DNA from 4 places in the Paenibacillus sp. GYB004 genome. Region 2 is predicted to be linked to each of the others. Evidence: riboswitches for the same ligand, from Rfam matches in the RefSeq annotation. Region 2 holds a riboswitch; each other region holds the start of a gene.

Region 1 (7,880 bases), on a different contig from region 2:
CGTGTAGTAGTTCTCGCTGCCTTCGGGTACGAGCGCACGAATATCCGGAGTCGGCTCCCCTTCGACGTACAGGAATACGCTGCCGTACCTGCAGCGGAACGTCTCCATTTTGCCGGGATCGTCGCCAATCGGCGGGTGCTTGTGCTCGGGACACGTTTGCCCGGGGAACAGGACGAGCTCCTTGGCGCAGTACCTGCCGGTGTTGACGTAGGTGACCAGCTCCAACCCTTGCCGCTCCAGCTGGCCCAAGCCGAATTCGGCGATTTCGATTCGCTCCTTCTCTTCCTCCGACAGGACGATTCCGGCATGCCGGAACAGTTCCGCCGTACGCTGCCGGGCGATTTGCAGTTCGCTTTGTTTGATCATCTGCTCATAAATCTCCTCTCGAGGAGCAGGATGGCAAGTCTGGACTAAGCTTTGGATTCGCCTTGCAGTATAGCCAGAGCTTGCTCCGCAGAAGCTCCTTTATGGACGATTGCCATCAGAGCCGATGTCATTCCGGCCGGATTCGGGTGCTGAATGACATTGCGCCCGTATACGATGCCGGAGGCGCCCTGGTTCATCAGCTCGACCGTCCGGCCCACGATCTCCTCGTCGCTCGCCCGGCCGCCGCCGCGAACGAGTACCGGTATGCCCGACGCCACTTCGATGACCCGATGATATTCCGTCACATCGTCGCATGGATCCGCTTTGATTACGTCAGCTCCAAGCTCTACGCCTTGGCGAACGAGCGGCATGATTTTTTGAATATCGCCGTCCACCATGTAACCGCCCTTCGCTTCGTTAGGCAGCATGACCAGAGGCTCCACCATAAGCGGCATGCCGTACTTCTCGCATTCCGTCTTCAACTGGGCTACGTTGCGGACGCATTGGTGATGCAACTCCGGCTGTCCCGGCAGCAGCAGCAAATTCACGCACACCGCTACCGCGTCCAGACGGACCGCATGCTCGACGGCCCGGTCCATCAGCTCGCTGAACAGAAATCGCGGAAGCACGCTGCCGTATATGTTGGCCGCATCCGTTCGGAGCACGAGTCCAGGTTTGTGCTTGCCCGGAATCTCCTGCAGAAGTCTTGCTTGCCCCGCACTTAATTGTACACAATCGGGAGCCGCCGTGACTATCGTTTCGATCGCCTGCTTCATATTCTCAATCCCGGATAAAAAAGTAAACTCGTTAAAAAAGCCGTGATCGATCGCTACGTCGAAACATTTCCCTTGGCTGCTGAACATCCGGTTCAATCTGGCTAAGCTGCTCATATCCCCAACTCCATTATGTTTAATACAAACATATTAATGTTCGTTTGTAACATTATCATAGTACATCAGGGACGGATCTGTCTATAGCTTCTTTCGATTTGTCCGGTATTGCCGGGCTGGACAACGGATCCTTACGGTCAATATGGACCCCGGCCTTCTGCCGGTTCCTTGCGCCAAGATCAACGATCCCTACGCCGATATCGCCCTCGTCGTTCATATAAGCAAAGGTTACTATTGAGCCATTGCCTACCAGCCATACGAAAACAAATCTGTCCCCGGCCGTCAGCGCAGCGCTAACCGGGGACAGATTCGTTCGCGGACGGACTGGAATACCGTCACTTCCTCTATTCTATTTAAATCCGAAACTTGCCGACCTGTCTGTTTAAATCTTCCGCCATGCTGGCAAGCGATGTCGCCGAGGAAGTGACTTCCTCCATGGTCGCCAGCTGCTCTTCCGTAGCCGCAGAGACACTGGTCGTTCCGACTGCGGATTGCGCTGCGATTTCGGAGATGTTGTTAATGACAGTAACGACTTCTTCCGTCTCGGCAAGCATTTTCTGCGACGAGGAAGCGACTTCCTGAATCTGCCCCGCCACCTGTTCGACCGTCTGCTGAATTTCCTCGAACGACCGGCCCGCTTGGCCTACTACTTCCAGTCCGATCGCCACTTCCCGCGTGCCTTGCTCCATCGACTGTACCGTCTGCAGCGTCTCGCTCTGAATGTTCGCGACCATCTGGGCGATCTGTCCGGCCGATTGGGCGGACTGCTCCGCCAGCTTGCGAACCTCTGCCGCAACGACGGCGAAGCCTCTTCCCTGTTCTCCGGCCCGGGCAGCCTCAATCGCCGCATTCAAGGCAAGCAAGTTCGTCTGTGCCGCGATATCGGATATAAATTTGACCATTTCGCCGATCTCTTGCGAACCGTCACCCAATCGTCTGACGATTACTTCGATATCGCTGACGGTTTTCTCGATCGAGTTCATCTGGACGATGACCGATTGAATCGCTTTGTTGCCCGCCTCAGCCGCTTCGGACGCGCTCATCGAAGACTTGGCCACGCTTTCCGCACTGGAGGCGATCTGATGGACGCCCATCGCCACTTTTTCGATCGACTTGACGCTTTGATCGACTTTCTGCACCTGCATCTCGTTGCCGTCGGCTACTTCCTGGATGGAGACTGCGATCTGCTCGGTTGCCTTGTTCGTCTCCTCCGCATTGGTAGACAATTCTTCGGAAGAAGCTGCCACTTCGGTAGCCGTCCGGTTCACTTGCGCTACGAAATGCTTCAGCTGATCCACCATTCCGTTCAGAGAAAACGCCAGCTGGCCCACCTCGTCACGGGAACGGATCGTAAGCCGCTCGACTCTTAAATCCCCGTTGGAGACCCGGGTCATAATGTCTGCAACTGCTTTTATCGGCCGTGTAATCTGGCGTGCGATCATATAAGCGAAACCGATTACGATCGCACTGACCAGCAGAATAATGACGATTACACTCGTTTGGATAGAGCTGACCGCCGCCGTAATCGAATTGACCGGCACATGAAGGTACAAGCCGTAATTGGTCGAAGGGATCGGCGCTGCAACTACAAGGTATTCTTGACTGCCGTCCCGGTAGGTGTAGGTGTTCGATGACGTTTTCTCCTTTCGGAAAATATCTTTCAGGCTCTCGGGCAGACTGGCTTCCTCGAACGGCTGGCTAATTACGTCCTCCTGGGGATGGACCTGAATCGCTCCCAGGTTGTCGATTACGATCGGATATATTTTACCGCCGTCCAGATTCAAATCCTGCAAGTAGGCTGTAACAAAATCGCCGAAATTGATAACGCCCGTCAGCACGCCCAGCTTCTCTCCGTTATTCCCGATTACCGGCGTAGCGGCAATGATCGAACGTTTCCCTGTCGTCTTGGCGAGCAAGACGTCGGAGAACGTCGACCTCCCTTCCATTCCCGCGTGGAAAAACGGTCTCATCGAAAGATCGGTTCCCGGCTCCAGCGTATCGACGGCTTCGACGGTGCCTTTCGGATTCAGGAAGCCGTTTCCGTCAAACTCCGTATTTTTCGTAATGCTTTGCAGAAAACGGGATTTGGCCGCGTTGTCCGTTGATTTCACTTCCGAAGTCGTGGCGAGCAGCTTGATATTGCCCATCCGCTCTTCCAGCCATTGATTGATCCCGTTCGCCCGGCTGTCCACCAGCTTCTCGTAGCTCTCGCGCTGTTTGGTTATCAGCTCGGAAGATCCCTTTTGGTAGACGAAGATGGCCGTGCCGATCAGCGGAACGAGTGCGACTAACAGAAAAAAGATGATCAATTTGTTTTGAAGCTTGCCGGTAATCCGCTTGCCGATCGTAACAATTCCTTTTCGGTTGTTGTCCGGTTGTTCGTTCGATAACACTTCATTTAACCCCTATCCTAAGTTGATTAATTGGGATCGAGCCGATGTCCAGTCACAAGAAGGCTCCTTATGCTCAGGTCCGGCTGCTTGTCTGCCGAAACCTAAGCGATAAGGAGCAACCAATTAGTAACCGAGTGCGGCCCCTTCCCCACGTGGGTCTGCTCCGCCAAATTTCACATTCGTATCCGGATGAATCAGAATCGCGCCGGATTGTCCCATTATGTCTGTGTAAGCTTCAAGCTCAACGATCGAATGACCTCTTTTGATCAGCTCGTCTTGCACTTCTTTCGGAATTCTTCCTTCGACCTTCACGTCGTTCGATTGGGCGCCGACCGTCCGGCCATACAGCCATCTAGGCGCCTCGATCGCTTGCTGCACCGTAAATCCGTAATCGATAATCCGGGTTACGAGCGAGGTTTGCGTTTGCGGCTGTCCCTCTCCACCTTGCGTGCCGTACACCAGATAAGGCTTGCCGTGCTTGAACAGCATCGCCGGGTTAAGCGTATGGAACGTCCGCTTGTTCGGCTCCAGACGGTTGATATGATCCGGGTCCAGGGAGAAGAAGCTGCCGCGGTTTTGCAGCAATACGCCCGTACCGTCGGCGACGACGCCCGAGCCGTAGTCAAAGTAGTGGCTCTGAATCATCGATACGGCGTTTCCGTCCTTGTCCACGATCCCCAGCCAGACCGTATCGCCCTTCGGATCGAGCGGCTTCAAGTTATTCGATACTTGCGTCATGTCGATCCGGGAAGCAAGCTCGATTCCGCGCTCTTTCGACAAAATCTCATCCACCGGTATATCGGCGAATTCCGGGTCCGTCAACCATTTGTCCCGATCGGCAAAAGCGTGCTTCGTCGCTTCGACGATCAAGTGATAGTAGTCGGCGCTGCCTTCCTCCACGTCGTTTTTCAGATCAAAGTTGTTCAAAATGTTCAGGATCGACAAGGATGCCATGCCCTGCGTGTTCGGCGGGAAATTGTAAGCCGTATAGCCGCGGTAGTTCGCCGAGATCGGGTCTACCCAGTTTGCTTTGTGGTCGGCATAATCTTTTTTCGTCATCACGCCGCCGTGCTTCTGAATGTCCGCGACAATTTTCTCGGCCACTTCGCCTTTATAGAACCCGTCGGCTCCTTTTTTGGCAATCAGCTCAAGCGTATGGGCCAAATCTTTCTGAACGAACAAATCTCCGGCTTTGTACACGTCGCCGTTCGGCTTCAAAAAGGTGTTGCGGAACGTCTCGAACCGCTGCAGATTTTTGATCTCCGGCTGAGTCGTATCGGTATCGATAATCGTCCAGAGCTCCTGGTTCGGAGTAACCGGAAAGCCTTTGCCGGCGTACTGGATGGCCGGCTCCAGCAGTTTATGCCACGGTAAACTGTTTTTCATCGATGTTTTGGCGTAATTGTAGGCTTCTTCCCAGCCCGATACGGCTCCGGGCACGGTGTTGGCCGACAAGTAGCCGCGGCTTGGGATTTGGCTGTAGCCGAGGTTTTTGTAGAAATCGATCGTGACATTTTCCCCGGAGCGGCCGCTCGCGTTTAATGCTTTCAGCTCTTTGGTTTCCGCGTTGTAAACCATCCAGAACGCATCTCCGCCGATGCTGACGTAGTGCGGATACACGACCGACAATACAGCTGCCGCCGCAATCGCCGCATCAACCGCATTACCGCCGTCCTGGAGCACTTTGAGCGCCGCTGCGGAAGCCAGATAATGCTGGGTGGTGACCATGCCGTTCGTCCCCATCGTCGTCGGTCGGCCTGTCGATTGCGCCGCCGCAGCGATGCTGCTGAAACATAATGTGAATATAAGCGTAATAATGGCTATTTTTTTTCGAAAACCGTTCGTCATATACTCTACCCTCCGTTGGTATATAGCTTGGTTGAACATGGCCGTAAATGTCGAGCCTTATGCCGGGTTTATTGCATCTCCCCCTTTCTGCGCACACAAAAAAGGCGACAAAGTAATTGTCACCTCCATAGACTCTATTGGCCGTTGGTGACAGGCAACTGGCTGGCATGCCTTCCATGCGGGAAGGGGTAGCCCCTGTAGCTTTGCGGCCTGTCCTTTCGGACAGTGTGCCTTTTTCTGTTATGAAACATCCATATACTGAGTCTTACGTACTATAATAACTTATATAATAATTATTTCAAGTGTTTTTAATCATTCCCATGGCAGAAAACGCCATTCATCGTCATTTTTCGATGAAGTTTTTATGGTTTCTCATGGTGAATTTTGTCGTTTTTCCACTATATAGGATGCTTCGTTGTTACATTTGAATCAATTCAGTTAATCCCTGGAATTCGTTTGGCACTATATTCCTTATTTGTAGCATGATCGTCTCCCGCTTTCAAGTTAAAAATTGTAAAACGACATGGAAGATTTGTAAACGTTCCCCGCGCGAACCCGGACAGACCCGTTTGCAAAAATCCAGAACTCCCAAATTCCCGTATCTCCGTTAATACAGTAATGCGACTTTCGGCACAAAAAAATCTGTCCCCTTTCATAAGGAGTCAGATTGAAGTCCAGCCGGGTTGATTCGAAAGTCATGCATATCGTTCGCCCAACTCGCGAAGCTTGCAGATGATGTTGCGTTCCGTATGCTGGTCTGCCGGAATTCGTTCCTTGGCGATTCGCAGCAAAGGCTCGTAATCCCCGATCGCCACCGAATGATGCGCCTTCTCGAACAGTGGCAGATCGTTCATGTCGTTACCGAAGCAGACGAACGGGCCGATGGGATAACCCGATAGCTCCAGAGCCGACATTTTGTTTACGCCCTTGTAGGTCAGATCGAGTATTCCTTCTGTCGAATGATGGTGGATCGTTACGTCCATCCGCTCCAATCTCCGGGGTAACTCGCCGAAATCGGAGCCGGGCAGCACTACGATTTTCATATACGATTCGATCTAGTCCAATTCGATGCGAGCCGCAAGCTTGTCCGGGTCTACAAAGCAAAGGAACGGATGCCGGATGCGAATCCGCCATGCGGCAGGCGTAATTCCATCTGTCGTCGATAAGATATTCGGCATCGAACTCTTGTAAAATATGCAGCAGTTCCTTCGCAAGTCCGACAGGGATCGGAACCGAGGCTTGAAGCTCGCCCTCGAAGTAAGTCATCGCCCCGTTGGCGCCGATCAGAAGCCGCTTTCTCAACCGTTCATCCAAGACGGGAAGCATATCCCGGCAAGGACGGTCGGAAGCAAAACCGACACAATGGCCGGTTTGCTCCAGCTCGACCAGCAAGTCTGCATTATCAATTATACGGAGCAACACGGTTACCATCAATGCGCCGGATTAGATGACTTTTCGCAGCAAAACAGTGGCGGACGACCGCATAAGAGTCTCTATCGTCAGCTCCCGAACCAGATTCAGTACGTTTCTCTCGTTCTCCGCCCTCTCCCATACGTCGGACCGCCGGGGCTTGCGGAGCACCCAATCGGTTCCGTCCGTATCCGTTGCGAAGGCGACGATGAAATCCATCCCCGATTCATTAAGCTCGATATTCGAAGGGTTCAACCGGAGCCCTTCTCGACCTGCGATTGTTAACATCTCGGTAATCCGGTCTGGACCGTGTGTCATTACATCCAACACTCCTTTTCAAATTCATACTAAACTTCTTCAACACAGAATCCGGCTTCGCCAAACAATAAAAAAACACATCCGCATTCGAGCGAATCCGCCATATTTCTACCAAGCCGTACAGCTACTAGGAGGAGAAGCTTATTTTTAAGCTCCTGATCGTTTTGGGTCTTGTACTGGACAAAGGTTATGGTAGCATCTTCCTTGTCTCACCTGTGTTATCTTTTCTTTCATTCGTCTTTCATACTGACAAGGAGGATGAGCCTACATGCCGGGATCCATCGTTCACATGATCGTACAACAGCGATTGGGCAGGGCTATGCGCAAAACGAACCGCGACTATGCCGAGCTGCTTAGCGACACTTGCAGTCCTTATGCCGCCTTCGGCAGCATCGGACCGGATTTTTTATTTTTTTCCTTAAAGGAGTACGACACTCCGCTAGACGATCTTGTCAACTTTATGTTTTCCGTGTACGACGCCATGGAACCTCTGCGCGACTTCTACGAACATACGATCCAGCCCGTCGAAGATGCGATCGACGACGCGACGGCCGCGCTGGACGAAGCTTTATTTCAAGGCTTGTTCAGTCAGATTAAGGATACGGCCGCACTTGCATCGAACACGCTTCTCACTGCAGCGGGCAAGGTTGTGACC
Region 2 (7,880 bases):
GGCGGCGTCGTATTCGCCCTGCAATACGCCCTGAAGCAGTTCGTCTTCGCCGGATGTTTGCAGCAGCAGCTCGGTTTGCGGAAACGCCTCTTTCATCCGCCTTACGTAAGGCGGCAGCACGAACGCCGCCATCGATTCGATCGTGCCGATCCGCAGCGATCCGGCCGACTCTGCGGACACGGCCTGCTTGGATTCCTCGGCGAGATCGAGAAACCGGTCTGCAAAGGCAAGCAGTTGCCGTCCTCCGGGGGTAAGCCGGATGCCGCGTCCGCTGCGCTCGAACAGCGGTACGCCGTACTCCGCCTCGAGCTTGCGGATTTGCGCGGTTACACTGGATTGAGCATACCCGAGCGCTTCCGCCGCTCGGGTTATATGTAATAGGCGCGCCGTCTCGCGAAACGTCCGCATTAATGTTTCATCCACACCTCTCACCATCCTTACTCCATCGAAAATTCCGATTGTTTCTATTCTTTATTATAGCTAATTCCGATTTGATTGGGTATTAATCACGAAGAGATAGAAGAAATCAGCCTTTTCACTTGACCATTCATCGATAAAGCCGATTGTATAAATCGTTTATTATAGCTAACTCCGATCGCATTGTATGTGCTACATTGTTGTCAGAGCCGGAACGATGCGGCCGGCGACAATCCCAGACGAGGAGTGATCCGATATGTTGACTGAGCAATTAAAAGGCGTTATCGTTCCGGTCGTAACCCCTTTTACGGAGGAAGGCGAGCTGGATACGGGCAGCTTCCGCCGCGTCGTGCAGACTCTCATGGACCAGCGCGCGCACGGAATCGTCATTAACGGAACGACCGGGGAATGCCTGACCGTCCGCCCCGAAGAGGTGCGCCTTTTGATGGAGAATGCGCTGGAGGCAAGGGGGGAGCGGACGTTTCCGATTCTGATCGGCACGGGCTCGAACGATACGGCGGAAGCGGTAAGTCTGACGAAGCAGGCTCAGGCGCTGGGAGCGGACGGCGCGCTCGTGGTGACGCCGTATTACAACCGTCCGTCGAAGCAGGGAGTGATGGAGCATTACCGGCGGGTCGCCGATGCCGGGCTCCCGGTCGTCGCTTACCATATCCCGCACCGGACCGGCCTGGAGCTGACCTCCGGCGACATCGCCGCGATTCTCGGGATCGAAGGCGTGGCGGGAATTAAAGAGAGCACCGGCGGAGTCCGCAACTTCATCGAGCTGTCCGGTCATACGGACAAAGCGCTGCTGTGCGGGGACGACCTATACTTCTTCGCAGCTTTATGCTGCGGGGCTAGCGGAGCGATGATGGCTTCCGCGAATATGTATACGGGCCGTTTCGTCGAGGTATATGAGCAGTTCTCTCGGGGCTGCTGGCCGGAAGCGAGGGAGAAGTTCGATAAGCTGGTGCCGCTGATCGGCCTGCTGTTCGCCGAACCGAACCCTTCGCCGGTAAAATGGATGATGAAGCAAACCGGACTGCTGCTCTCGGATCGGGTAAGGCTTCCGATGATGCCTGTCAGCGAAGGACTGGAGCGGAAGCTGGCAGAATTGCTTACATGTAATAGGCAGTAACTATAAATACTATCCATTTCATATATTGGACCAATAACGAAACATCCTTCACAATTACTACTAAATAGAAGGAAGGATGTGCGTGAAGATGAGAATGGAACCCTATGGTCAGAAAGACGGAGATGGTGTGAGTGCCGCAACAGGTGGTACGGGTGCCGGGGGACGTCCGGAGTCGTCCCATGGCTGGGATGCCGCCTTGTACGATTCGAGACTCGGATTTGTGTCCGAGTTCGGCAAATCGCTGGTCGATCTGCTGGATGTACAACCGGGCGAAGCGGTGCTTGACGTCGGCTGCGGAACCGGCGATTTGTGCCGGGTGCTGGCGGACCGGGGAGCGGTGGTACACGGGATCGATTTCTCGGCGGAGATGATCGAAGCGGCCCGGGCGAAATATCCGGGGCTGGTCTTCGAGGTTGCGGACGGCCAATCGTATGAGACGGACCGGCGGTTCGACGCCGTATTATCCAACGCCGCCCTTCACTGGATGACAGATCCGGAAGGCGTTGTCCGGGCCGTCCGGAACGTCCTTGTCCCTGGCGGGCGTTTTGTAGCCGAGTTCGGCGGGAAGGACAACGTTGGCGCGATCGTTGCGGCGATCTACCGGACGCTGGAGAGCTTCGGCGTCGATCCGGAGCCGCGCAATCCGTGGTATTTTCCATCGGTCGGACAATATGCGTCACTGCTTGAAGCTTCCGGCTTCCGTGTCGGATATGCGCTGCACTATTCGCGGCCGACTCCGCTGGAGGACGGCGAGAGGGGAATGGACCATTGGCTGGATATGTTCGGCGGCGCCTTTTTCACCGGACTGACCGATACCCGGAAAGAAGAAGCGTACGAGGAAGTGAAACGTTTGGCGCGCCCGGTCTTGTTCCGGGAAGGACGCTGGGTGGCCGATTACTGGAGGCTGCGGATATTGGCATTTGCGCCTTAAGTCTCAAAATAGTCCAAAATGCCTATTAATGACTCCGGAAATTTGTGGTACTATGGGCATAGTTGATAGGAATTATCGGATAAAGGCAAACCTGGGCGAAAGCCAGGGGCGCAAAGCCACGGGTCTACAGCGAACTTCGCCATGACAGCCGGGTTGCCCATAAGCTGATGCATGTCGTCATCAAACCGGACGGACGTCGCTTTAGGGCGTCGTCTTTTTTTGTGTCGGAGGCTTAGGAACGCTTGGAGAGAAGCGGTGCCTGACGTCATTCGTGACCTTAATCTGGGGGTGATGCGCGTATGAACGACGAAGTAATGCAGTTGAAAACCGATTTGCACCGGTTAACGGTCGAACTGATCGGCAATTGCAAATATTGCTCCTTAATTTCCTCGAATGTGGAGTACAAAACCCCCATTTATTGCACCAAGTTTACCGGTCCCATCCATCCGACCTGCGTCAATGTGACGACCTGCTTGTCATGCCAGGAATACAAAGGAAACTAAGTCCGAATCGAGCCGAATACGAACAAAGGGAGCCTTCCGGACGCAGGGAGGTTTTTTTGATAGTTCAGAGCCTCTTTCCCGGTCGAGTCAGCAAGTGTCGCATCGACACGGAATAGGAGCGGTGGAAGGTAACTTTTCCCTTTCCACTTGGTTGTCCATAATGAATCGACAGCCTCGCCGAAGCCTCCTATTTTGTTCAGAGCCGCGTGCATACATTTCCCCGCGGGGCATACGGTTCAGCGAAGAGGAACACTCTTGCCCGCAAGAACGAGGTTTACGGTTTCGAGCCTCATTGAAGACGAGTATGTTGCCGTCAACCCCCATCAACGAGCGGCTCCCGACCGAAGGTGCCCACTGTCTCCCGTGCACCTAACGTATAGCTCGTACATCAAAGGATCGCCCGGACGTTTTTATCGAAAGGTTTTTCTCAAATCATGCGAGGCTTAATTGTGGCTTCTCCCGGAAAAATACAATCTTGCGCGCACCTTTTCCTTGCTGCTGAATATCGGTAGTACTAGGCGAAGATCCGCGAGGAGGAGGTGTACCGTCGCCATGATGGAATTCCGCAATTTATCGGCCCAAATATCGAAAAAAGTGATGATCAAGCCGCGGCTGCAAATCCGCTATCCGCAGCTGACCGGGCTGCCGAACCGGAAAGCGCAGCATGAGATCAACGACCGGATTCTGAAGCTCGTCTACCAGATGATTCGCGATCAGGGGTATGTCGAGGACCAAAACAAGGAAATGACCGGCATCTATGAGGTCATGCTGAACGAAAACGGGCTGATCAGCATTGTGTTCCAAAACTACGCCTATGCAAAAGGAGCGGCTCACGGCATCACGCTGCAAAAGTCGCTGACGATGGACTTGTGGGACGGGGACGATTACGATTTTGATGATCTGTTCCGCGATGGGAGCGGGTATAAGGCACATATTGACGCGATTCTAAAGCGGCAAATCGAGGAGAACGACATGCCGATCCTGGAAGGTAAAGCGTTCAAGGGAGTCGGTCCGGATCAGGACTATTATTTAACTCCGAGCGAGCTTGTCGTGTATTTCCAATTGTACGAATATACGCCCTACGCTTACGGGTTCCCGACGTTCCCGATTCCGTATACGGAAATAGCGGATATAGCCGATCCCGAAGGACCGATCGGCAAGCTTCAGCACGCCGTGGTCTGAAGATTCGGCGCACGTAATTTGGGGTACACAATGTACAGAATCGTTTTTGAGCGGTTTGCCGCTCTTTTTTTATACACGGCTTTGGACGAGCGAGCTATTGCGACTTCTGTCCTCCGGCGTAAAAAACGCAAACCCGCAGGTCGAGCTTATGAGCTTAAGGTCTTGAGCTAATGAACCGTATCGTTCTTATAGCCGTAACAAGACTTCATAACAGATCTAACGAATCCCAGCTACCTTATGGAGTTGAACATGGGCGGGAGTGCGAACTGATGCAGGAAATAGCATCTCTGGAGTTCGTAACAAATCCAAATCGCTGCATGTTAGCCAAATAAGGGGTCCTAGGTTCGTAAGCCCGTAAGCCCCGTAAGCTGATTATTTTGCAGCTTTGAAACCAAGTCCCATTTTCTGCGTAATAACAACCAAAAGGCGAAGGAGGATACGCCAATGTTAAAACGAATGCTACAAGATTTATTGCATAAGAAGCTGAGCTCCAAAAGACACTATTCGAGATATTCCAGCAGCGACTACTATAAGAGACAAGGCGGTTACCCGCCGCATTACCCGAACTATCCGAATCAGCACCCGAATCAGTATTCGAACCAATACCCAAACCAATATCCGAACCAGAACCCGAACCAGTACCCAAACCAGCATCCGAACCAATATCCAAACCAATATCCGAACCAGCATCCGAACCAGTATCACCATAATCAGGGTTACAAGTACTACAGGCGCAAGCATAAAAGCTATTCCAGCTCGTAGGAACGGGCGGCCCCCGGCGCGGACTAGGCACACTATGCAGAGTTCCATACACGAGGGGCTGTCCCCAAATGCCCGGCAGTACTGGAGCGAGCTCCAAACCGAGCTCCGAAACCGAAAGGACCTCAATTCCACGGCCAAGTGGAGGATGAGGTCCTTTTTGCAGGGAAATACCGATTGAACAATTTCTCCGGCCCTTACGTTTTGCTTCGAATCTCCCCATCGACAATGGAAAAGTGCGTCATCCATCCGTTCGTGGCGAATGCGTCAAATACAATTGTTTGATGACCCGATCGATCGTCAGCTCCTGAACGGACATATCGAGCAGCGTGCACATGCCGTTCATCGTCGCGATAAATTCGCTGATATTCAGAACGCCCGTGTTCAACTCGATTTCGGCCTCATGCTCGGACAGCATCCGTACCACGGTAACGCCGGGTATTTGCAGCTCGGGGAAAGGCTCCGCGGTCAGCAGACGGATCATTTTCCCGCCGCCGACATGGCCCCGCATCGCTTGAATCGTATCGTCGAAGACGACTTCGCCGTGATTGACTACGATGACGCGCTCGGCCAAATGCTCGACATCGTCGAGATCGTGGGTCGTCAGGATGAAGGTGACGCCTTTGCGGTTCATCTTCAGAATGAACTCGCGGATTTTGTCCTTGGCGATCACATCGAGGCCGATCGTCGGCTCGTCCAGGAAGACGATTTGCGGGCGGTGCAGCATCGCCATCATAAATTCGCATTTCATCCGTTCCCCTAGCGATAGCTGTCGCGTCGGCTTGCGCATCACGTCCCGGACATCGAGCAGTGCCGTCAGCTCTTCGAGCGTTTCTTCGAACTCGGACTGCGGAATCGAGTAGATCGCTTTGTTCATATAAAAGGCGTCGAGCGGCGGAATATCCCACAGCAGCTGGGATTTCTGGCCGAATACGGCGCCTATGCGAGCGACGTAGCTTTTGCGCTGCTTCCAGGGGACGTATCCCATCACTCGGACTTCGCCTGCGGTCGGATGAAGCACGCCGGTTAATATTTTGAGCGTCGTTGATTTGCCGGCTCCGTTCGGGCCGAGAAATCCGACGATTTCGCCTTGCCGCACCTGGAACGAGATGCCTTTCACGGCTGGCACCTCGACCGTTTTGCGGAAAACCAGGCTTTTCAGAGCTTCCTTGAACGTATGGCCGCGTTGATGCGTCGTATACGTTTTGCACAGCTCGCGTACTTCGATCAGCATGTTCATGTTAAACTTAACCACCCGCACTCGTATAGTTGCCCAGCATCCGGTGCCAGAACGCCAGACTGAGCAGGAAAAAGGCGAAGCTGACGGCAGCGGCGATCCATACGTCTTGCGGCAGCTTGCCGAGCAGCGCGGACGCCGGGATAAAGCCGATCATCATGACCGGAACGGCATGGAGCACGAGGCCGACGAACGATTTCGAGAAGACGGTCCGGGGATACAGCCCGAACGATGTGACCGAATCGAATATGTCGTAGACGCGGCTGCTGCCGACCCAGCGGAACAGCAGGCCGGACATGAACAGCGCGAACGAGAATAGCACCATGACCGACAGTAGCATCAGCACCGCAAACAACAGCCAGCCGGCGATTCCTGCGGCCGGAACGAGCGAAGCGGCCACTCCGAGCAGCAGCACGCCGCCCAGCAGACGCCCTAAGCCGTCAGGCTGAAAGCCGGTGACCAGCGCCATGTACAGCGCGGAGCGCGGCTTGATGAGCAGCAGATCGAACGTTCCTTCCCGGACTCTGTCGAGCGTATTCCAGACGATCCCGAAGAAAAACGGAAAGGCGATGCCTTTGGACAGCAGGAACACCGCCTGAATGAGCAGCACCTCATTCAGGCTCCACCCGGGGAAGGAAGCGCCCGAGCGATAGATGAGAAACGTAAGGAGCGGCACGACCAGCTCCCCGGCGATCGTCATCAGGGAGCTGATCCAGAAATCGCCGCGGTAGGCCATTCGGCTGGCGATTGATGTTTTGACGATTTCCGCATAGGCGACAAGCCCATTCGTCTTCGTCATGCTCCCACCCCCGTAAAATGCCGGATTCCGAGCCGCCACAAGCATTCGGAGACGAGCCACATGACGAGAACGGCAGCCGCCTGAACGGCAACGATTTGCGGGATCGACATCGTTATGCCCCCTAACTCGTAAGAGCCGATAACCACCCGGGTCGGCACGTACACGATAAATTGGAACGGCAGCACGAACAAGATTTTTTGCAGCGTATCCGGCAACAAGGTGAGCGGGATCAAGACGCCTGCCGATAAGTCGCGAAGCAGATGGAACATCCCGCGAATCCCGTGCGCGTTCGTCAGCCAGAAGGCGGTGAGGCCGATGCAGTAATTGACGAGAAACATCATCAGAAAGCTTAAGCCAATCGATATGACGGCCCACACCGGATACTCGGGTATCAGATCGATATGGAAGCCGAAGTACAGAATAAGGGCGACGGGGACGAGCTCGAGCCAAAAGCCGAGCAGACGGTGGCCCGCTTTCTGCGACAAGGCGAACCAGCGGTGCGACACCGGCCTGAGCAGGAAGGTGAGAAATTTGCCGGTGCGGATCAGCATCTGCAAATTCCAGTCGGCGAAGTCGAAGATGGCATAATGGATGACCGTTATAATGCCGTAATAGGTCAGCATTTGCGTCAGATTCAATCCGCCGACCGTATCCCTCGAGGAGAACACCGCCTGCCAGATGAGCAGCTGAACGAGAAACAGAACGGGCCCTACGAAGAGAGAGACGGCCATATGCGAACGATATGCCGCCCACTCCTTGTAGGTGACGAAAGCGACGGATTTTAATACCCGCAGCATGTCAACGCAAGCCCGACCAAATGATATTGCTCGGATGGATAATCGATTCGGGCAAAAATCCGTCGTGCGCGGTCGGCACGAAATAGACGGCGACCAGCTGCTCGACGGGGTCGATAT
Region 3 (7,880 bases), on a different contig from region 2:
GGTCCGAATTCGACTGCGCAATCGTTTGATCGTCGCTCCGAAGCGTAATGGCCGCCTTCTCCGGATTGTTCGTTACGAATTTCCATACATAGTCGGCATTCGCTTGTTTCGCCCAATACGCCGTCCCCCCGATCCAAATAACCGCACCTGCAAGCAACGTCCCGACGCCAATTCCGATCCACATCCAAAGTTTCAAGATAAGTCTCCTCCCGGTCATTGATTACCTGATACAAGTCAAACTTACGTGTCTGCCATCAACGGGTTCGGCGGCCATCCAGCCGTTCTCCAGCCGCGCCTCCGACTTTGTACTAGTCGTATTGTACCGGACGAAGCTTACCTGACTTCAAACCGTACCTTAACGGCACCTTAATTCGTTGAATGCCGCGGTTTCTTCCAACAGGAAGGGTTCAGCTTCGCAGAAAACTTACCCTTACATGGCGCTTTACTCATAAAAACCCGAACGCGCTCCGCTCCCTGGATAGGAGGCGGGCAGGTTCGGGCTTCGGATTGTGCGCAGGGTCGTAGCTGCCGTATTCAGTTTTTGCGGGACGAGATCAACTCGTAAAACAAATCTCCCTGTTCCGCCACTTCGTCCAGCCTCACCGCCGGAGGATTGCGCAACAGATGATCCGGCAAGCTCAGAAATTGCAGTACCAGCTCTTCATCGAACTGGATGCCGCTTTGCTCGAGAAGTTCTTCTTTGGCCTGTTCGACCGTTTTTCCTTTTTTGTAAGGCCTGTCCGAGGTCATGGCGTCGAACGCGTCCACGATCGAGCACATGCGGGCCAACCGGGGAATCCGGCTGCTGCCGAGCCCCGTCGGATAACCGGACCCGTCCCACCGCTCATGATGATACTTGACGATATCCAGCAGCCGGGCATCTTTCATCCCTTCCTGCATCAACAGCTCGCTGCCCGATTCGGGATGCGTCCGCATCCGGTCCCATTCTCCCTGGTCAAGCTTGCACGTTTTTTGCAAAATGGCTGTTTCGATTTTAATTTTCCCTACATCATGCACACAGCATCCCACAATAAAAACTTGCCGGTCCTCCGGTCCGGCCAACGGATAATGCGTGACCCAGCACTGGGCGAGCGCCCCGACCCGGCCTACATGTTCGAACGTCTCCCTGTCTTTATCCGACAATCGCTGCAAAAGACGGTTGATCGCGTACAGCATTACTTCTCCCCCTTCATCGGCAATAAGCTAAAATCGTGTGTCAGCCTGATAATCACGGGGTTCCGATCAACAAAAAAACCCTCAGGTTAGAGGGGTCCCGTCTCATAGTTCGGCGACCTGGCTGGCATGACGTAATACGGTTGCATCCCATATTCGCACCCGGCGGTCCCCGGCGCGAATATGGGACAAATTACATGGTAGCCCCAATGGTTTTGCGGCCTTATCTTTCGATAAGTGTGCCTTTGGATTCGATTATGAACAAGTATTTGGTTCCATCATCCTATTGTTTTTATTTAATATGTGCAATTAGTTTGATTGTAACCGATTTGTATATTTTTGTCATGCAAAATCGAAAAAAATGTCGATATTCCTCACATACTCTCGATTTGTAATGTATAATCACGAATTAAGTGCGTTTTTCGCAGCGATCAGGCTCGTCTTTTGTCGAATAAACGGTCACCATCCAAACGAATCGCAACCAAATCAAACAAGGCTATTTCAAGTGTTGCATCACAGATCACAGGAAAACGTCCCCGTTTTCAAACGAAAGGACCTCAACTTCCACGGTCACGTGGAGGCTGAAGTCCTTTATCTCGAGGCACATCGGTTCGAACGGCGCACACTATTCTCAAAAGTGAATGTGCCGACAGCCCCGTTTCGTTTCCTCCCCATATACGGTCCGGTTAGGCGTCAGGCTTTCCCGGCTTTCTCGAGCAGATCGCGTACGACGACGCTGACCATGATCAGGCCGGCTACAGGCGGCACGAACGAGTTGCTGGCCGGCGGCTGCTGCGCTTTGCGGATATCCGGAGCGTTGTCCGGCACGATCCGCTGCGTAACGTCGCCGCGCGGCTTAATCGGCTCCTCGGTCGAGAAGACGACCTTGACGCCTTTTTTGATCCCATCCTTGCGCAGCTTCTGGCGGATGACGCGGGCGAGCGGGTCGACCGACGTCTGCGAGATGTCCGCCACACGGAACTGCGTCGGGTCCATCTTGTTCGCCGCCCCCATACTGGAGATGATCGGTATTTTGCGTTTCAGGCATTCTTTGATGAGATGGATCTTGTATGTCACCGTATCGGAGGCGTCCAGCACGTAGTCGAGCGGATAGTCGAAAAACTTCTCGTACGTCTCCTCGGTGTAAAACATCCGCAGCGCGATCGCATCGCAATCCGGATTGATCAGCTTGACCCGGTCGCGCATCAGCTCGGCCTTCGGTTGCCCGACGGTAGTCGTCAGCGCATGGATCTGCCGGTTAATATTCGTGATATCGACGACATCCTTGTCCACCATGATGACCCGGCCGACGCCTGTACGAACAAGCGCTTCCGCCGCAATCGAGCCGACTCCGCCGATGCCGAGCACGGCAACCGTGCTGCCCTTCAATACTTCCAGTCCTTCGGGGCCGATCGCCAGTTCCGTCCGCGAAAATTGATGCAGCATATTCAATCCCCTTCGCTAGATCCGGGCGCTCCGCCGCCGGAGGAAATGCTCCGGAAGCGGGCCCGTCGTATGCTATTATCGACTGTTGTGAAATAACGAGCCTGCTATGTGACAGGGTTAGCTTCCCGGTTATGGAAAACGATTCACCCCAGGAAAAGCGCTAATATCGCAGCAGTTATTAAGCTTTGGCAGCTACTTCCTTTACAGCGAGCTTGATCGACAAGTCTTCAAGCTGCTTCGAATCGACTTCGGACGGCGCGTTCATCAGCAGGTCGGTTGCGCTCGCCGTTTTCGGGAAAGCGATCGTTTCGCGCAGATTCGTGCGGCCCGCCAGCAGCATGATCAGACGGTCGAAGCCAAACGCGATGCCGCCGTGCGGAGGCGTGCCGTATTCGAACGCGTCCAGCAGGAAGCCGAATTTCTCGTGAGCTTCCTCACGGGAGAAGCCGAGCGCCTGGAACATTTTCTCCTGTACGTCGCGTTTGAAAATACGCATCGAGCCGCCGCCCACTTCGTAGCCGTTCAGCACGAGGTCGTAGGCTTGAGCGCGGATTTGGCCCGGATCCGTATCGAAATACGACAGATCCTCGTCCACCGGACGTGTGAACGGATGGTGCTCCGCCACATAACGCTTTGCTTCCTCGTCGTAGCCGAGCAGCGGGAAGTCGACGACCCACGCGAATTTAAATACGCTGTCGTCAATCAGGCCGAGATCGCGGCCGATTTTCAGACGCAGGTTGCCGAGCACGTCGGCGACGACTTTTTTCGTATCGGCCGAGAACAGCAGCAGGTCGCCTTCTTCGGCGCCCAGACGCTCTTTAAGCGCCGCGATTTCTTCCTCGCTGAAAAACTTGACGATCGGCCCTTTCCACTCGCCGTCTTTCACTTGAATCCACGCCAGACCCTTGGCTCCGTAACGCGCGGCAAACGGCAGCAGGTCGTCGATTTCTTTCCGGCTCCACGTTCCGCAGCCTTTGGCGTTCAGCGCTTTGACCTGGCCGCCTTTTTTCGTTACGTTCGCGAATACTTGTACGCCCGAATTCGCTACAAGATCGGAGACGTCCACCAGTTCGAGACCGAAGCGCAGGTCCGGCTTGTCGGAGCCATATTTGCCCATCGCGTCGGCATAGGTCAGACGCTGGAACGGACGCTGGATGTCCACGTCGATCGTTTCTTTGAATACGCGGACGGCCAGTTCCTCCATCATGTCGAGCAGCTGGTCGCGGGACAGGAACGAAGTCTCGATGTCCACCTGGGTGAACTCCGGCTGGCGGTCCGCACGAAGATCTTCGTCGCGGAAGCAGCGCGCGATCTGGTAATAACGCTCGAGGCCGCTGACCATGAGCAGTTGTTTATAAATTTGCGGAGATTGCGGCAGCGCGAAAAATTCGCCCGGATGAACGCGGCTCGGCACGAGATAGTCGCGGGCGCCTTCCGGCGTGCTTTTCGTCAGGATCGGCGTCTCTACTTCAAGGAAGCCGTTCTCGTCCAGGAAGTCGCGGAATACTTTGGCCGCTTTGGAGCGCAGCATCAGCGTCTTTTGCATTTCCGGACGGCGAAGGTCCAGGTAACGGTATTTCAGACGGAGCTGCTCGTCGATCTCCACGCCGTCCTCGATAAAGAACGGAGGCGTTTTGGCCGCATTTAAAATCTCGATTTCATGAATCTGGACCTCGATGTCCCCTGTCGCCAGGTTCGGGTTCACGGTCGCTTCGTCGCGTTTTACGACTTTGCCTTTTACGGCCAACACATATTCGGTGCGCGCTTTGTCGGCGATGGCCAGGGCGTCGCCCGAGAAAGTCGGGTTGAACACAACTTGCACGATGCCGCTGCGATCGCGCAGGTCGATGAACAATACGCCGCCGAGGTCGCGGCGGACCGCTACCCAGCCGTTCAGCACTACCGTATCTCCAATATTCGCTGCACTTAGATTTCCGCAATGATGGGTTTTCAACAACATAGGAATCTCATCCTCCATAGTTCGGTTAATTTACGAAAGCTTCTGTTTTAAAGTATCGGCGAGGCTGGCAATCGGCACTTCCGCTTGCTCTCCGGTCGCCATCTCCTTCAGCATGATCGTGCCCTTGGCCAGTTCGTCGTCGCCGAGGATGGCGACAAACCGGGCCGCATACCGGTCGGCCGACTTCATCTGCGCTTTCATCTTCCGGCTCGTGTAATCTTTCTCCGCCGTCAGCCCCGCCGAGCGGAGTTCGAACAACAGCTCGGCGACCTCGTCGCCGGCCGCATCGCCGAGACCGATCAGGTAAGCGTCCAGCGGGCGTACGCCCGGCACCTCGACGCCTTGCGCTTCCAGCACGAGCAGCACCCGCTCGAGACCGAGTCCGAAGCCTACCCCCGGCTGATCGATATTGCTGCCGCCGATTGTACCGACAAGGCCGTTGTACCGGCCGCCGCCGCTGATCGTATCGATTGCGCCAATGCCCGCCGCTTTATACTCAAACGCCGTATGCGTGTAATAGTCGAGCCCCCGCACCATCCGCGGATTGATGACGAACTCGATGCCCATATCGGTTAAATGCCGCTGTACCTTGTTGAAGTGAGTCTGGCATTCCTCATCGAGAAAATCTAGAATCGACGGCGCGCCGACTCCGTACTCCTGATCTTTCTTGCAGTCGAGGATACGCATCGGATTGCGCTCGTAGCGCGACTGGCAATCTTTGCACAGCTTGTCCTTGACCGGCGCGAAAAACTTCTGCAGCTCCTCGCGGTACACGCTGCGGCACGACGGATTGCCGACCGAATTGATCTCGACCCGGACGCCCTTCAGTCCGATCTCTTTATAGAACAAATAACCCATCGCGATCACTTCCGCATCCAGACTCGGGTCGGCGGAGCCGATCGCCTCGATGCCAAACTGATGGAACTGGCGGTACCGGCCCGCTTGCGGCTGCTCGTAGCGGAACATCGGTCCGATATAATACAGCTTGTTAATGTCCGGCTCGCCGTACAGCTTATTCTCTACATAAGCCCGGACGACGCCTGCCGTTCCTTCGGGACGGAGCGTCATGCTGCGGTCCGCTTTATCCGGGAACGTGTACATTTCTTTCTCGACGATATCGGTCGTCTCCCCGACACCGCGCTGGAACAGCTCGGTATTCTCGAAGATCGGCGTGCGGATCTCCTTATAATTGAAACGGCGGCAGACGTCGCGCGCCTTCTCCTCAATGTACTGCCACTTCTCGACGACGCCCGGCAGCAGATCCTGTGTCCCCTTCGGCTTTTGAATGCTCATCTTGATCCTCCCGGCTTCCTTTCCATTTCCACATTTTGAGACAATCGCTTAAAAAAACCAAAAACCCGCCCCCGGCATAATTGCCAGGGACGGGATATTCGTTCGTTAGCCGAAATCACCCGCGGTACCACCCGCATTCGCACAATCGGACGAAGAAGCTGATCTCCTCCGATCCGTTGCGGAGATTCCGATCCGGTTCTTCAACCGTACGGCAAAACCACAAATGATCGTGCGCACTCAAAGCGGTTAACGCCCGCTCTACGCGATACGGCTACTTACCGGCCTGAAGGCAATGTCGATTGGCCGCCTGCTTGTTAGCTTACTTGGCATTCCGATCGCGTGCTCCGCCGCATGTTCCCCGTACGTTCTCCGGGAAGTTATTCGTCCGTCCATTGCCGGGAAGCTTCCAGCCGTGGCTCCCCTCTCTGCTGGCTTGGGTTCGAACTACTTCGTCCCATCTGCGAATCTCGAATATTCCTATTGATTGTATACTTGAGGCCGTCCAAAGTCAAGGGACAAGGGGGAAATGATGGATGAAAAACCATTAGGTATATGAGCGCGACAATCCTTTGACAGGCAAACCAATCCGTTTGCGCGCGAGAGGGGAAATGGGTACCTTCTCTTCTTCGAACGGGACTATGTCGCCGCTGCCGCGAGTAAGGTACAATAAAAGAGGTTGTTCAAAAAGTGAATCGGCAGTTTCATTCTGCCAGGAACGCGCGTTCCTTTATACTTCCCTATGAAGGGGTGAATGTCATGGAACTGGTCGGTACATGCCAATCGTGCCAAACTCCCGTCTACTGCAAGGGCGGTTTCCTGGACGGAGTTGCGGAGCAAGGCAAGCTGCTTTGCTTCCCTTGTTACGACAAGCTGAATAAGAAAACGTCTGAAAAAGAAAAGAACCCGCAGTAAGCTGCGAGTTATCCAAGGTATATATATGAAAAAAGGGGGTCGACTCTTAGTATAGACGCCTTTTGTTAACGCACGATAAAATCCGGATTACAGTTGTGTTACAAATGGGGACGGCTACGGCGGTTGATGGTAGACGGCGGGCGAAATGGCGGAAGCTGCGGCGGGCGGTTAACGAAGCGGATGAAGCGGAGCGGCAGGCTGGCTTGAGTCTTTTACTGCCAGACTGTTCGCAAGAGCCGGTCGAATCGGACGACTGCGACTCACTTAGGCGTCCTTGGCTGATCCGTTAACCGCCCGGAAAGAAAAGAACCCGCAGCAAGCTGCGGGTTATCCAAGGTTATATATGAAAAAAGGGGGTCGACTTTTAGTATAGGCGCTTTTTGTTAACGCACGATAAAATCGGGATTACATTTGTGTTACATTTGCGGGAGAACGGGGGGGTTATTTATTTTACCATTTCTTTAACCTTCCCCTTAAAAGCTCCTAAATCTATAAAGTTTGTAATAATCTTATTTTCTTTTGGAGCCTGTTGTTCAATCTTACCATTGTCCTGAACCTTGAACTTACCCTGATAGACACCTAAAGGCATAAATACATTTTTGGCAATTGGTCCCTCATACTTATATAGAAAAGTAACAAGATACTCACCGCTTTTCATTACAGGTATCCCATTAAATGCATAGTCCACCTCAGGTAAAAAAACCTTCCCATCCTTAGATACTGGCTTGTATATACCTCCTGTCTCAAGGATGTTAATTTCTTCACCTTCATGGATATCCCCTTCTAGAGAGGAGAGTACTACTGCTCTTGATATTGTAAATGGAATATCGCCGTAAACAATTGTTTGCTGATTATCTAATACCCTAATTTCAACGATCGTCTCAGCTTTCGATTCTATTTCCTCCAATGAGTGGAAATAATCATCCAAATCTCCTGTCGCCACCATGATGTTCGGACTTGCAGATTCAGATTTACCGGAACCACAGCCCAAAAGCAGAGAAAATAGTAATGAAAGAACGCTAATCGTCATACCGATTTTTTTCACAATACCACCGCTCCTTTTATTTTTTTGTTTATAGCTTATCTAATATAGTGA
Region 4 (7,880 bases), on a different contig from region 2:
AAAAGGGGGTCGAGAATTAGTATAACGCCCGAACATTAGAGTTCCATGAAAATAACATTTCAATTTGATTACAAAATAAGAAGGAGTCCGTGCGCTTTACGATTTGAATTTGTCGATTACGCTTCGCAGCTGCTGCGCCGTATCGTGCAAAGCGGTGGACGAGCGGACGATTTCTTCCATGGATGCGAGCTGCTCTTCCGAGCTGGCCGCGACTTGATGCGTGTACTCGGTCGCCTGCTTCGAGATGTGCGCCAGTTCGGCGATCGAGGCGCTTACCTCCTGCGAGCTCGCGGACATCTGCTCGGACGAGGCGGATACCTCCATAATCTGACGGGTTACCTCTTCGATCGAACCGACGATGCTCGTAAATAAACGGTCGACCGATTCGACGGTTTCGGACATGCCCTCCACTTCGCTGGCTCCCGTCTGCATCGTCTGGATCGCTTCGCGGGTCCCCGCCTGGATCGAATCGACGAGATCGTGGATCTGGACCGCAGCTTGTCGGGACTGCTCGGCGAGCTTGCGGATTTCACCGGATACGACGGCGAAGCCGCGGCCGTGTTCCCCGGCCCGGGCCGCTTCGATCGCCGCATTCAGAGAGAGCAGGTTCGTCTGTCCGGCGATGGTCGAGATGAGCGATGTAATCGATCCGATCTCGTCGGATAACCGGCCCAGCCGTTCCATAGAGCCGGACGCGCTGTTGACGGCACCCTGAATGGCCGTCATCTGTCGTCTGTTGCCGCGCACCTGCTCGCTTCCCTGTTCGGCGAGCAAGTACGCCTGATTGGACGAATCGGCTGCGGTTACCGCCGACTCCGCGATCCGCTGGACACCCTGCGCCATCTCCTCCATCGCTTTGGCGCTTTCCTCCGAGCTCGTCAACTGCCGCTCGGTACCGGCCGCTACCTGCTCGATCGACATGGCGACGTGGCGGGCAGCTTCCGATGTCTGCTCCGATCCTTCGTGCAGCGTCTCGGCGTTCTCGGCGACGACGTCCGACGTCTCGCGGATGCGCCCGATCATCTCGCGGATATTGCCGATCATGACGCCGAAGTAGGCGGCCAGCTCGCCGATCTCGTCCTTGCGCCGGATCGAGACCGATTCGGTCAGATCCCCGCCGGCCACTTTCTGAGTAATCCGGGTCAGTTCGCGAACCGGCCTGATGATCCATACGATGACGGCGATCATCATTGCCACGGCGATCGTCCCGGTGAGGAGGCCGACCAGCAAGCTGGTTCTCAGCTTGGCGTCCAGCTGATGCTGTACGTTGGCATAATCGAAATCAATACCCAAAATGGCCGTAACGCCGCCATTCTCATCGCGTATCGCACTCAAAATACTGACCCATGTTCCATAATCGTCGGAAAATACGTCGGATACCCCGATCTCGCCGCTCTCCGCCGCCCGGATCGCTTTCGTAAATGCCGGAGGCAGCTCGTACGGAGTGGAAGGCTGGAAGCCGGAATCGGCAAGCGATTTGTTCGCGAGCATGATCGTCATCGCGGTTTTGCCCCCGGATTCGATCGTTCCGGGATAGAGCAGATACGTATTGGCCACGCCGCCCGATCCGGTGTACAGGTCCATATAAGGTTGAATAAGGGCAATGCCCGGCTGTGCCGGATCGGCTTTTTTGTTGGTCTTGATAAAGTCTTTGAGCGAAGCGAACTTTCCGGCATGCTGCTCGACAGACTTGTGCACCATCTGCTGGTACTGTTTGAGCTCGTTATAATACTGATCCTTTTGCTGCAAATAAGAAATTGCGGCTTGTCCGGCCGTCATCAACAGTGCGCACAGCGCGGCGAAAAAGCTCAGCTTGGCAATGATGCTCCGGCTCCAATGAGTAGACATGCTCGTTCCCCCTGTATATGAATTTCCCTTCCGCCATCTCAGCATCCGGGTATACTTTTTATTCGACAAGAACCAACACAAAGTGAATAGTGCCAAAGCAGCAAAACGAGTGCTCGAATTTCATCTTGACTTTGGAAGATTTCGTCTAGATAAATGTCCCGTAATATTGTATAGTAAAAGGTAATACGGGTATGAAAGTGCGTTTCTGAGCAGGACGACAAAGGCAAACCGGACGAAAGTCCGGGACGCAAAGCCGACGGGCCTAAGGAGGATTCTCTAAGGCGGCCGGGTTGCCGAAAATGGTTGGAGGCGAAGCTGCTCCATCAACATTCGGTAGACTACACTTCTTAGGAGGAACTGTATGTTGAAGGAAAGATATTACTCGACGGTGGAGTATTTTGACAAATTTGGCAAAGTGAGCAAGCAGATCGACATCTATTGCGAGCTCGGCAAAAAACCGACTGTCGGCGATTTCGTCGAAGCGTTCAAAAATTCCGGTCATGAAGTGGAGCTTACCGATTTCTTGAATCTCACCTTCAAGCCAAGACAGCCGCTGGCTACTTCCGTTACGTCGATTAAAGTAGTCCGGACGATCAAAGATCATACGTTCAAGCCTTGTGCTTGCTAATAGAGGAAATATGGAAAGACCGGCAAAGTCCAGCCTTCGGATGAAGGTTGAGCCTTGCCGGTCTTTTTTGGGTAGATCAAAGTTTCCGCCGTACTAAAACGGGGATGGGGCCATCTGCTTGTCGAGTCAGCAAGTGCCGCAAGTGCTGCAAGTGCCGCAAGTGCTGCAAGTGCCGCAAGTGCCGCAAGTGCTGCAAATGCCGCAAGTGCTGCAAGTGCTGCAAGTGCTGCAAGTGCTGCAAGTGCTGCAAGTGCTCCAAGGCGGCAGTACTGCAAAGTCGCCTATCGTGGGCGGCCGTTTAGCTTTAGCCTGTTGTCCAGCTCCAAGCGGGGACAGAACCGAATAAGAGCGGTTTGTATGCTTTATTTTGTCCGAAAACCGGCCTGGACACGACTAAAGGCTCCTATTTGGTTGGTTAGAGTTGGTTAGTTAGCTCATTAGTTAATTAGTTAGCCAGTTTGCCATTTAGCCATTTAGCTAACTCGCACATATGTCGTTTCAGCGAAGCTAAACGCGCTCTGCTCGCAAAAAAGATGATGCAGAGCCGAGGGTTACGGCTTCCCGTTTAACCGCTCGCCTTCGGACGGTTCGGTTCCTGCGATTCGTTTCTCGAAAGAGGCCCGCCAGTTGCCCGACAGCTCCTCTACTGCTAGCAGGGCGGCGATCCCGTCCAGGTTGATCTTGTCGTGATGTTTGATCGTGTTGGCGTATTGAACGGTTATGCCGAGCGGGTGCCGGCGCTCCAAGGTCAGAGGGGCGCTCCGGTCGAACAGTCCCGGCGTCAGCACGCGGCAATAAAAGCCGGTGTAGCCCGTATGCTGCACCCGTAGCGCGAGGTCCGGGATATCGTATTTTTTGGCCAGCTTGTGGCACGGCTGCCGGGGCTGCGTCACTTGAAGACGTACCTCTCCTGAGGCGTAAATATCGCCGATACATACCCGGTCCTCCGTCATGCCGAGCACCGTCAAATTTTCCCCAAACGCCCCGTAACTCATAGTCCGGTTCAACTCGCGCTCCCAGTGAGCATAATGCTCGAACGGATAGACGCATACGGCTTTGTCCGGTCCTCCGTGGTGGACGAGATCGGCCTGGCCGTCGCCTGCAAAATTCGTCGCGGTCAGCAGCACCGGACCTTGCTCCGCCGGCTGCTTGAAAATCCCCGTTTCTACTGCGGCGCCTTTGTAGATGAACGACTGCGGTTTACCGACATTAAGCGATACGATGCGAATATCCATGACCCGATCTCCTTTATACGTTCCTATCTGTACAGCATACACGCTGAGAGGATGCGCATCAACTCAAGCCGGCGGGAGATCAGCGTATTTCGTTGCGTTCCGGAGTAAGCTCGTATAGAGTCCGGTCCTGACTGTCATAGGCGATCAGTTTGTCTCGGGGATTCCATACCGATGAACGTGCCGGAAGTGCCCGGATCACTTGATAAAGTCCATTTTGCACTGTGACGTCCTGGGATACGCCGTCCTGCCAGACAACCTGCAGCCTGGCGATCGCGGGATCATTTACTTGGCCGGAGTAGTAAAAAAACCTGTAGTCCTCTATCGTGGTCATTCCTCCGCCGAAATCTACTTTTATTCCGGGATCTAGAGACATTCGAAAGCTGCCTCCGCCTGGGTTGCTCCATATCATCCCGAACTTGCGCGCAACAAATATCCGGTGGTACAAGCCGTTCTCCCGGTCTGCCAACAACACGGAACGCACGCCGCGTTCGCCCGGGTCTACCGATACGATAGCCGCATCGGGAAGCTCCATTCCGCTTAGCGCCTGACGGGTCACGCTTGTAAGTTTCCATGGTTCGGGCCCGTAGGAAGCTCTGACGATAAACGTCAAAGCGGCCGTTATGAGGAGCCAGCGAATCACGTGCCCGATCCAAAGTCTCGGCTTTTTACTCGCCATGGCGACCGCTCCCTTCTAGCGAGAGATGAAACGCGAACGATTGTCCGTAGGCCGGTTCCTTGTTGCGGATCATTAATGACCGGATCTGATCAGGGACATTTTTAAATACATAGTAACCTTGGGCCCGCAACACACTATGGCTGCTTCCTCCCCCTGAATATTGCAACGGCACTCGGGAGTCGGTCTCGATCTGAAGGTTGGACGGCAGCTTGCTGTAAGGACCGAGTCCGGTTCCCGTCATATAGACGCTCAGCTGGCCTTTGCGATAAATGATACCGTCTATGCGAAGCTTGCTGTCATAATACGTTTGGCGATCCGGACTTCCGGGGTAAAAGCTCCCTTCCTTTTTAGCCTGCTTGATGTCGCGGCTGAAATGATGCATGTCGGAAAAGGGGATGACCATGGGGACGAGGTGCAGGACGAGGAGGATCAGCAGCACCCATTCCACAGCAGCCGTCATTTTTCTCATCGTTCGGTTCACCGCTTTCGTTTGCTTTTATAATAGGACGCGCGAAAAACAATGAGGTTGCGGGCTGAAACGGATATGTGCGAAAAGTCCGGAATACCGATGCGGAGTTATGCAGGGGAGCCGGGCGGATGCCCCGAGCCAAACACCCAGCGGGCGCATACACTGGTAAGGGGATACGATCCAACGATCAGTGTGACGGGAGGAATCATGAATGAATTACGTCGTACAGCCCGGCGATACGCTGTACTCGATCGCGAATCGTCATGGCGTATCGGCACAGGCGATTATGCAGGCCAACGGCCTTTCGGCGCCGGGGACTATTTATGCCGGGCAAAGGCTGTTTATTCCGCTTCCGGTTCAGCCGGGCTTTCCGTTTCCGCCCGGGCCGTTCCCGCCGGGACCTTTTCCTCCGGGGCCTGGACCCGGACCGGGGCGCCCGCTCGAGCAAAGGGTTTCCCGTCTGGAAGCGGAAACCGATCAACTGCAGCGGCAGCTCCGCCGCACGGACAACGAAGTCGAACGCCTCGGCCAGCGCGTCAACCGTCTGGAGGAGCGCGTCCGGAGGCTCGAAGGGCGTTAAGCCGACCAGGCCACAAAGAAGGGCGCTCCCCTGGGGAAGCGCCTTTTGCATGGTTGTAAGGATGTTCTGTTCGCTGCTTATTTGCCGAATAACAGCCAGGAGCCTTTCACCTTCTTCAGCAGATGGACGACGGCCCACGGAACGGTGAAGATCAGTAGAATATTGCCCCATACGGCGATATGGTAACCCGCCTGTCCGACAGGCACGCTCACTAGCGTCCCGTAATAGGACATAAGCGCCACGTGTGTAAAATAGATGCCGAACGAGGCTGCGCCAAATGAGGATAATACGGCGGTGAGGCGCGGAGCGTTCTCGACGCAATGGCGGCCGATCCAGATCAAAGCCATCGCCACCAGGGTCGGGTACAGATTGAACATCAGCTCGTACTCCCACGCCTCGACCCGCATGCCGCGAAACGCCTGCAAGGTGATAAGCAAATAAATCAGGCCCACCGATGCGGCCGCGGCAGTCATCCACCAGATGTTCCGGTTCAGCCATCCGACGAACCGTTCATAATGCATGCCGATCGATCCGCCGATACAGAACACGGCGAAATACGTAATGAACAGCCGGTCGCCGTACTGCAGAGGCGTATCCTCGAATTGCCGGTACACGAAATAACCGGCTTGGACGAGTATGCCGAACAGCCATAAGTAACGGCCAAGCGGACGCCACAGTTTAACGAGGGAGATCAGCAGCGGGAAAAGGGCGTACATCTGCATGATGATGACCATAAAATACAAATGGTAAGCGGCCAGCCCCCAGGGGAGCAAATCGGCGAATTGGCTTAGAGAGAAGTGGATTTTGACCGTAGGGTCGAGCCACTGGTTGTACATGTAATAAAAGACCGACCAGATCAGGTAAGGGATCAAAATAAACTGCAGCCGTTTCCGGTAGAAACCGGGCGTACGCCGGACGGTCCATGTGTCGGAGTAACTGTAGAACAAGACGAGACCGCTTAAGAATATGAACACCGGCACTGCAAAAATGCTCAAATTGTTAATGGCGAAATAAAACGTGCTGGACCGGGAGCCGAGCGGCAGATCCATTCTGGAGGAAGATGTCCCGTGAATGAGAAGCACCGCCGCGATCGCCACCGCTCTCACGATGTCCAGCTCCCATAGTTTTGGTTTGCTCAAAAGAACCGCTACCTTTCGTAGTGAATCAGCGAAATTGCCGCCAAATCCTAAGTATACTTGAAACCGGCCGGGATTCCCACAGAAATCCTGGCGGATTTCGGGAGAGTCCGGGGGAGAGGGAGTGAGCCGTATGACCGAGTGGAAAACCAAGGAGCAGATCGCCCGGATGGCGAAGGCAGGGGCGGTGCTCGCTTCATGCCGGCGGGCGCTGAAGCGCTACATCCGGCCGGGAATATCGACGCTGGATATCGAGCGCTTCGTCGAACGGTTTATGGACAATCATGGGGTTACGCCCGAGCAGAAAGGATATAACGGCTATCCGCATGCAACGTGCTCCTCGGTTAATGAGGTCGCCTGCCATGGCATGCCGGATAACAAACCGCTGAAGAGCGGCGATATCGTCACCGTTGATATGGTTGTCAACCGGTCCGGCTGGCTGGCCGACTCCGCCTGGACGTATGCGGTCGGTGACGTGCCTGCGTCTTCGCTCCGGCTGATGAAAGCCGCCAAAAGATGTCTGTACGCCGGTATTTCCCAAGCCTGGCCGGGCAAAAGGGTCGGCGATATCGCCGACGCGATACATCGGGTTGCGAGCGCCGGGGGTTACTCGGTTTTTGCCGATTTTACCGGCCACGGCATCGGGCAGTCGATTCACGAGTGGCCCCCGGTCCCCCACAGCGGCAAGCAGGGCCGCCGGGTTCGCCTGGAGAAAGGGATGGTCATAACGATCGAACCGATCCTGACAGCGGGTACACCCGAAGTGAGGATCGATCCGGACGGCTGGACCGCGAGGTCGGTGGACGGCAGACGATCCGCCCAATACGAGCATACCGTCGCGATTACCGGCTCCGGTCCGCTGATCCTGACGCTCCCTAAGCCGAGACTGTATGTCCGGTAGGCTGCAGCCCGGCCTGCCAACTGATGGTACGGGAGCCGTTCCCCGTCTAATCGTTTCGCCCGCCTTTCACATCCGATTCTCGCCTCTATCGCCTTGTGGGATCATGCCCTTAGCTTATCCGGCCCTTCTGGGCGTTATGCCGGATCGGAGTCTCCCGTCAGGCGGCGTTCCAGCCATTTGAGTGCCTCCCGCTCGCTGAGCGGCGAAAGCGCATGGTTTGCGACAAACCGCCGTACGGCGTCCGCATCCGTTTTCGAATATTCGCGAAGCGCCCAGCCGATCGCTTTACGGATAAAAAACTCCGGGCTGTTCTTCGTAAGGCCGATGTAGCGGAACAATCGGTCGGTGTCGGTGTTTTTCTTGTACTTCAGCTGATACAGCAGGGCTGTCCGCTGCAGCCACATATT

The links. Region 2 has a riboswitch for cyclic di-GMP ahead of PV433_RS25510 (hypothetical protein). Riboswitches for the same ligand answer to the same signal wherever they lie in the genome.
Region 1: it holds a riboswitch for cyclic di-GMP, as region 2 does, so the genes downstream of both, ggt (gamma-glutamyltransferase) here and PV433_RS25510 (hypothetical protein) in region 2, are expected to answer to the same signal.
Region 3: it holds a riboswitch for cyclic di-GMP, as region 2 does, so the genes downstream of both, PV433_RS26535 (HD-GYP domain-containing protein) here and PV433_RS25510 (hypothetical protein) in region 2, are expected to answer to the same signal.
Region 4: it holds a riboswitch for cyclic di-GMP, as region 2 does, so the genes downstream of both, PV433_RS30405 (hypothetical protein) here and PV433_RS25510 (hypothetical protein) in region 2, are expected to answer to the same signal.

The regions. Positions count from the first base shown of each region.
Region 1 is NZ_JARBDB010000011.1:384,798-392,677, reverse strand. It holds gene PV433_RS07625 (D-lyxose/D-mannose family sugar isomerase) at 1-348, opposite strand, end outside; gene PV433_RS07620 (class I fructose-bisphosphate aldolase) at 411-1,256, opposite strand; gene PV433_RS07615 (methyl-accepting chemotaxis protein) at 1,610-3,649, opposite strand; gene ggt (gamma-glutamyltransferase) at 3,773-5,392, opposite strand; cyclic di-GMP riboswitch class I at 5,648-5,739, opposite strand; gene PV433_RS07605 (HAD family hydrolase) at 6,193-6,480, opposite strand; partial or broken gene PV433_RS07600 (HAD hydrolase family protein) at 6,719-6,928, opposite strand; gene PV433_RS07595 (hypothetical protein) at 6,941-7,225, opposite strand; gene PV433_RS07590 (hypothetical protein) at 7,494-7,880, shown strand, end outside.
Region 2 is NZ_JARBDB010000059.1:70,732-78,611, forward strand. It holds gene PV433_RS25495 (LysR family transcriptional regulator) at 1-423, opposite strand, end outside; gene dapA (4-hydroxy-tetrahydrodipicolinate synthase) at 674-1,555, shown strand; gene PV433_RS25505 (class I SAM-dependent methyltransferase) at 1,644-2,486, shown strand; cyclic di-GMP riboswitch class I at 2,561-2,647, shown strand; gene PV433_RS25510 (hypothetical protein) at 2,786-2,989, shown strand; gene PV433_RS25515 (DUF3298 and DUF4163 domain-containing protein) at 3,542-4,171, shown strand; gene PV433_RS25520 (hypothetical protein) at 4,616-4,933, shown strand; gene PV433_RS25525 (ABC transporter ATP-binding protein) at 5,172-6,170, opposite strand; gene PV433_RS25530 (ABC transporter permease) at 6,178-6,966, opposite strand; gene PV433_RS25535 (ABC transporter permease) at 6,963-7,763, opposite strand; gene PV433_RS25540 (serine hydrolase domain-containing protein) at 7,765-7,880, opposite strand, start outside.
Region 3 is NZ_JARBDB010000060.1:151,392-159,271, forward strand. It holds gene PV433_RS26530 (hypothetical protein) at 1-196, opposite strand, end outside; gene PV433_RS26535 (HD-GYP domain-containing protein) at 535-1,176, opposite strand; cyclic di-GMP riboswitch class I at 1,285-1,427, opposite strand; gene PV433_RS26540 (tRNA threonylcarbamoyladenosine dehydratase) at 1,867-2,619, opposite strand; gene aspS (aspartate--tRNA ligase) at 2,798-4,579, opposite strand; gene hisS (histidine--tRNA ligase) at 4,610-5,872, opposite strand; gene PV433_RS26555 (hypothetical protein) at 6,629-6,784, shown strand; gene PV433_RS26560 (hypothetical protein) at 7,230-7,829, opposite strand.
Region 4 is NZ_JARBDB010000067.1:71,457-79,336, reverse strand. It holds gene PV433_RS30410 (methyl-accepting chemotaxis protein) at 97-1,848, opposite strand; cyclic di-GMP riboswitch class I at 2,061-2,146, shown strand; gene PV433_RS30405 (hypothetical protein) at 2,210-2,476, shown strand; gene PV433_RS30400 (hypothetical protein) at 2,595-2,822, shown strand; gene PV433_RS30395 (MOSC domain-containing protein) at 3,028-3,711, opposite strand; gene PV433_RS30390 (hypothetical protein) at 3,791-4,387, opposite strand; gene PV433_RS30385 (hypothetical protein) at 4,377-4,856, opposite strand; gene PV433_RS30380 (LysM peptidoglycan-binding domain-containing protein) at 5,068-5,436, shown strand; gene PV433_RS30375 (acyltransferase) at 5,514-6,575, opposite strand; gene map (type I methionyl aminopeptidase) at 6,706-7,473, shown strand; gene PV433_RS30365 (DNA alkylation repair protein) at 7,608-7,880, opposite strand, start outside.